DNA from 2 places in the Pseudomonas sp. Con_6 genome. Region 2 is predicted to be linked to the other one. Evidence: predicted binding sites of a transcription regulator. Region 2 holds the regulator's gene; the other holds the start of a gene.
The links. The regulator sigma-54, encoded in region 2, starts transcription at its own class of promoters, with help from an activator protein. The targets are predictions, from matches to a motif close to ANTGGCATNNANNTTGCTNT.

Region 1: a site for sigma-54 is predicted at 1,430-1,449, ahead of AC5QPF_RS17550 (ammonium transporter). Genes of this name have one in related genera too.

The regions. Positions count from the first base shown of each region.
Region 1 covers NZ_CM182011.1:3,950,301-3,953,638, forward strand. The annotation lists gene AC5QPF_RS17550 (ammonium transporter) at 1-1,319, opposite strand, end outside; gene AC5QPF_RS17555 (ABC transporter substrate-binding protein) at 1,767-3,338, shown strand.
Region 2 covers NZ_CM182011.1:5,871,418-5,874,755, forward strand. The annotation lists gene lptB (LPS export ABC transporter ATP-binding protein) at 1-464, shown strand, start outside; gene AC5QPF_RS26485 (RNA polymerase factor sigma-54) at 638-2,131, shown strand; gene hpf (ribosome hibernation-promoting factor, HPF/YfiA family) at 2,213-2,521, shown strand; gene ptsN (PTS IIA-like nitrogen regulatory protein PtsN) at 2,534-2,998, shown strand; gene rapZ (RNase adapter RapZ) at 3,002-3,338, shown strand, end outside.

The sequences.
Region 1 (3,338 bases), 1.9 Mb from region 2:
CAGCTGGAATACTTGTAACCCACCTCGCCATGGGCCGAGAGGTCGAGGCCGTCGACCTCGCTCTCTTCATCCACCCGCAACCCACCGCACAACGCCGCCGCCACCTTGAAGGCGACCCAGCTGCTGACGGCCGAGAACAGGATGCTGAACAGGATCGCCCCGCCGTTGACCGCCAGTTGCTCCATCAACCCGCGACCTTCGGCGAAGCCCTGGCCGCCGATCGCCGTCAGGGCGAACACCGGGGTCAGCAGACCGCCGAGAATCCCGGCCACACCGTGCACGCCAAAGACATCGAAGGCGTCGTCCAGGCCGATCATCGGCTTGAGCTTGTCCACCGACCAGACACACACAGGACCGGCGATGAAGCCCAGCAGGATCGCCCCCATGGGCCCGACGAAACCGCAGGCCGGGGTGATCGCCACCAGCCCGGCGATAGCCCCGGAGATCGCCCCGAACAGGCTCGGCCGGCCACGGTACTGCCACTCGACAATCAACCAGCCCAGGGCACCTGCACAACTGGCGAGCATGGTGTTGACCATCACCAGCATGGCGAAGCCGCTGGCCGCCAGGGCGCAGCCGCCGCAGAAGCCGAGCCAGCCGACCCAGAGCATGCAGCCGCCGGTGTAGGTCATGGTCATGTTGTGCGGGGCCAGGGCCTGGGTACCGAAACCACGACGGCGTCCCAGCATCCAGGCGCCCACCAGAGCGGCGATGCCGACATTGAGGTGCACCACGTTGCCGCCGGCGAAGTCCTGCACGCCGAGGTTGAACACCCAACCGCCACCCCAGCCCATATGGGCCATCGGCAGGTAATTGAGGGTCAGCCAGAACGCCATGAACACCATCACCGCCGAGAACTTCATGCGCTCGGCAAAGGCACCGACGATGATTGCCGGGGTGATCGCCGCGAACAGCAGCATGAACAGGAAATACAGGTATTCGGGGATGGTGCCGGTGATCGAGTCCTTGTCCACGCCGCGCAGGAACAGCTTGTCCAGGCCACCGATGAACGACTGCAGCGAGCCGCCGTCGGTGAAGGTCAGGCTGTAGCCGTACAGGGCGAACAGCACCGCCGCCAGCGACGCAGTGCAGAACACTTGCATGAGGATCGACAGCACGTTCTTGCTCCGCGCCATGCCGCCATAGAACAGCGCCAGGCCCGGCAACATCATCAACAGCACCACCAGCGAACACAGGGCGACGAACGCCGTGTCGCCGCTGTCGATGGCCGGGGTGGCGTCCTCGGCGAATGCCGACGCCGCGCCCAGCATCAGGGAAAGGCCCAAGGTACCGCGGACCACAGGTGAAAACCGGATCATTGCCCACTGCCTCCAATCGATGGGAATGCCGGTTTCCACGCAAGCGGGAATCACCGGCACAGGGTGCCCAGCGGAGCCTCGCTCCGGAGCGGTGTGATTGCCTGGGCTGCAACGCAAGAGGTCTGCCAAGTCGCGAGATTGCGCAAAAAATTCCGCAATCGATTGAAAACAAATGGGTTTTATTCAGCTACCGAATCTGGAGCAATCGCCCCCGGAAATTCCTGAAAGGAAATTATTTTTCTTTTGGTGCAATTAATTTACGCCTCTCACCAGTTTGGTGCTGCTGGTAATCGGACGTGGCATTGCTGATGAGCTGCTGCCCCAGCAGCACCCGATTGCGCACCTGCTCGCCGGTTTTCCCGCTAACCCCAGCAAAACCGGGCCCCTGCCGCGGATGGCGTGAAACCTGCTCTGACCCGCAGCAACGCATCCCTCAGAGGCTCCCGCATGATCGAACGCCCTCCCTTCACCCGCCGTCGCTTCCTCGGCAACAGCCTCGCCCTCGGGGGCCTGGCCCTGGGCGGCAGCCTGCTCGCCGGTTGCGGCGATGACTCCGCGCCCTTGAGCAACGACGTCTCCCCCCGCTACGGCGGGCGCCTGCGCCTGGGCATTCTCGACGGCAACCAGGCCGGCAACCTCGACGCCCACAAGCCGGTGGGCAGCGGCATCGTTCGCGGCTTCGCCCTGTACAGCAAGCTCTGGGAATGGGACGAGAACATGCTGCCGCGCCTGGCCCTGGCCGAAGAGGCCGAGGTCAGCCCGGACGGCAAGGTGTGGACCCTGCGCCTGCACAAGGACCTGGAATTCCACCACGGCAAGACCATCGATGCCGACGACCTGGCGTTCTCCATCCGCCGCCTCACCGACCCGCAACTGGCCTCGCCCTACGCCGCGCTGCTGCACTGGATCGATCGCGACAACCTGGAAAAACTGGACAACCGCACCCTGCGCGTACGCTTCAAGGACGGCGCGGGCTTCGTGCCGCTACCGGAAACCTGGGTGAATTTCGGCGGCATCGTGCCGGTGGACTATCACCCGGTAACCAATCCCGTGGGGGCCGGCCCCTACCGGTTCAAGAGCTTCAGCGCCGGCCAGCGCTCGCTGTTCACCCGGTTCGAGAACTACTACAAGTCTGGCCGCCCCTACGCCGACGAACTGGAGATCATCGGCTTCAAGGACCAGACTTCGCGCCTCGCCGCGCTCAAGGCCGGCCAGCTGGACATGGCCAACGCCCTGGCCGCCGAGCACCTGCGCCTGATCGAGAACGACCCGCGCCTGCAGGTGCTGACCTCGGTCACCGGCAACTGGCTGAGCCTGGACATGAACACGCAGAAGGCGCCGTTCGACGACCTGCGGGTACGCCAGGCGTTTCGCCTGCTGGCCGATCGCGAGGAACTGGTGGCGCGGGTGCTCAATGGCCAGGGGCGGCCGGCCAACGACCTGTATGCGCCGAATGACCCGACCTTCGACCACACCATCCCGCCACGGCGCCAGGATCTGGAAAAGGCGAAATCATTGCTGCGCGAGGCCGGCCAGGAAAACCTCAAGCTGGAACTGGTTGCCGAACAGGAAGGCGTGGCGCTGTCCTCGGCCCTGGTGTTCGCCGAGCAGGCCCGCCGCGCGGGCGTGGACATCACCGTGCGCCAGGTGGATGGGGCGACCTTCAATGGCCCGCAGCACACCGAATGGACCTTCAGCACCGGCGGCAGCATCGGCGCGCCGTTCCTGACCTGTGCACTGCATGCCGATGCACCGGTGTCGGTGGCGAACAAGACCCACTTCGACGATCCGCGTTTTTCCGAACTGTTCCTGCAGGCGCTGGCCGAGCCGGACGTGGAAAAGCGCAAGCCGCTGGTGCACGAGGCGCAGCGCATCCAGTACGAACGTGGCGGGATGCTGGTGTGGGGGTATGCCAACCTGGTGGATGGATTCGCCCGCAGGGTGGGCGGTGCGGTGGCGGAGAAGACGCTGTTTCCGACCTGGCGGTTCGATCAGCTGTGGCTGCGGGATAAAGCCTGA
Region 2 (3,338 bases):
CGATCTTCCGTAAGCTGTCTGTGGCGGACAACATCATGGCGATCCTGGAAACCCGCAAAGACCTGGACCGCGACGGTCGACGCAAGGAGCTGGAAAGCCTGCTGCAGGAGTTCCACATCAGCCATATCCGCGACAACCTTGGCATGAGCCTGTCCGGCGGCGAACGTCGTCGCGTGGAAATCGCCCGCGCCCTGGCCACCGCGCCAAAGTTCATCCTGCTCGACGAACCCTTTGCCGGTGTCGACCCGATCTCGGTCGGCGACATCAAGCAGATCATCCATCATCTGAAGGCCAAGGGCATCGGCGTGCTGATCACCGACCACAACGTCCGTGAAACCCTGGATATCTGCGAAACCGCTTACATCGTCAACGATGGCCAACTGATCGCCGAAGGCGATTCGGAAACCATCCTGGCCAACCAGTTGGTGAAAGAGGTCTACCTCGGCCACGAGTTCCGCCTGTAGGCCAAGTACCGGAGTGACTGAGCGCTGGCATTCAGCCATTATTGCGGCTTAATTGTTACAGCGCTCTAGGCAAACGCATCAATTTCAGGCATATATCTTGCTTAAAATTGGCGCCCCGCGCCGTGTAGTAGATGGCGCATGCGCGCCGGCGAATAAGGTGTTAAGCCCCAGCCATGAAACCATCGCTCGTCCTAAGAATGGGCCAGCAACTGACGATGACCCCGCAGTTGCAACAGGCCATCCGACTGCTCCAGCTTTCCACGCTGGACCTGCAGCAGGAAATCCAGGAAGCCCTGGAGTCGAACCCGATGCTCGAACGCCAGGAAGAAGGCGACGACTTCGATAACAGCGACCCCATGGCCGACAACGCCGAGAGCAAACCGGTCGCGGAAGCGCAGGAAAGCAGCTTCGAGCAATCCGCGCCCAGCGCGGAAAACCTCGAGGAAGGCGAATGGAGCGAGCGCATTCCCAATGAGCTGCCGGTTGACACCGCTTGGGAAGACATCTACCAGACCAGCGCCAGCAGCCTGCCCAGCAACGACGATGACGAGTGGGACTTCACCACCCGCACCTCCGCAGGCGAAAGCCTGCAGAGCCACCTGCTCTGGCAGTTGAACCTGGCACCAATGTCGGACACCGACCGGCTGATCGCCGTCACCCTGATCGACTGCATCAACAACCAGGGCTACCTCGACGAGACCCTGGAAGAAATCTGCGACTCCTTCGACCCCGAGCTCGACATCGAGCTGGACGAGGTCGAAGCCGTCCTGCACCGCATCCAGCAGTTCGAGCCCGCGGGCATCGGCGCACGCAACCTCGGCGAGTGCCTGTTGCTGCAACTGCGCCAACTGCCACCCAACACGCCATGGATGAGCGAGGCGCAGCGCCTGGTCAGTGACTACATCGACCTGCTCGGCAGCCGCGACTACAGCCAGTTGATGCGCCGCATGAAACTCAAGGAAGACGAGCTGCGCCAGGTCATCGAGCTGGTGCAGAGCCTGAACCCGCGCCCCGGCTCGCAGATCGAGTCGAGCGAGCCGGAATACGTGGTCCCCGACGTGATCGTGCGCAAGGACAACGAGCGCTGGCTGGTGGAGCTGAACCAGGAAGCGGTGCCGCGCCTGCGGGTCAACCCGCAGTACGCCGGCTTCGTCCGCCGCGCCGATACCAGCGCCGACAACACCTTCATGCGCAACCAGTTGCAGGAAGCGCGCTGGTTCATCAAGAGCCTGCAAAGCCGCAACGAGACGCTGATGAAGGTGGCGACCCAGATCGTCGAGCACCAGCGCGGTTTCCTCGACCACGGCGACGAGGCCATGAAGCCGCTGGTCCTGCACGACATCGCCGAGGCGGTGGGCATGCACGAATCGACCATATCCCGGGTGACCACACAGAAATACATGCACACCCCCCGCGGGATCTATGAGCTGAAATACTTTTTCTCCAGTCACGTGAGCACCTCCGAAGGCGGGGAATGCTCGTCCACTGCCATCCGCGCGATCATCAAGAAACTGGTTGCCGCGGAAAATCAGAAAAAGCCATTGAGTGACAGCAAGATCGCTGGTTTACTGGAGGCACAAGGCATCCAGGTAGCACGTCGCACCGTCGCCAAGTACCGCGAGTCCCTCGGTATCGCACCATCGAGTGAACGCAAGCGATTGATGTGACCTTCCCTGAGATGTGCCATCGCAATTCAGTGGCAGGCGCAACACCTGCCTCTTTATGCACGGCAACAAAGGAGAAGCAGTATGCAAGTCAACATCAGTGGACAACATGTAGAAGTCACCGAGGCCCTGCGTACCTACATCGGGGAAAAACTCGCCCGGCTCGAGCGCCACTATGACCGCATCACCAATGTGCAGGTGATCCTCAAGGTCGAGAAGCTGGAACAGAAGATCGAGGCGACCTTGCAGATTCCTGGCGGTGAAGTGGTAGCGAATGCAGAGCACGAAGACATGTATGCCGCCATCGACCTCCTGACCGACAAGCTCGACCGCCAACTGAAAAAACACAAGGAAAAACAGCAAAGTCTGCTGCAAGGTGCAGCCGCCCGCTGATCCCCCTCATCCATGATCCGACTTGAATCCATTCTGACCCCCGGCCGTTCCCTCGTGAACGTGCCGGGCGGCAGTAAAAAGCGCGTACTCGAACAGATCGCCAACCTGATCGGGAAGGAAGTTCCCGAACTGGACACCCAGGACGTGTTCAAGAGCCTGATCGACCGGGAGAAACTCGGCTCGACGGGCTTCGGCAATGGCATCGCCATTCCACACTGTCGCCTCAAGGGCTGCACCAGTCCGATCAGCGCGCTGCTGCATCTGGACGCCCCCATCGATTTCGACGCCATCGACGGCGCACCGGTAGACCTGCTGTTCGTGCTGCTGGTACCGGAAGCCGCCACCGATGCACACCTCGAGCTGCTCCGCCAGATTGCCAGCATGCTCGACCGCAAGGACGTGCGTGACAAGCTGCGCGCCGCCACCAGCAGCGCCGCCCTGTACCAGGTTGTCCTGGACGAACAGAACGGAAGCTGAGCCATGCGCCTGATCATTGTCAGTGGCCGTTCCGGATCCGGCAAAAGTACGGCCCTCGATGTCCTTGAAGACAATGGTTTCTACTGTATCGATAACCTCCCCGCCGGCCTGCTTCCGCAGTTGGCGGAGAGCGCATTGATCAATACCGAATTGCTGCAACCGCGAGTGGCGGTGTCGATCGACGCCCGCAACCTGCCCAGTCACCTGACGCGATTCCCCGAGCTGCTCGACGAAGCCCGTGCCCGCCACATCCAGTGCGATGTGCTGTACCTGGACGCCGACGAGGAAACCCTGCTCAAACGTTTTTCCGAAACCCGCCGCCGCCACCCGCTGACCAACC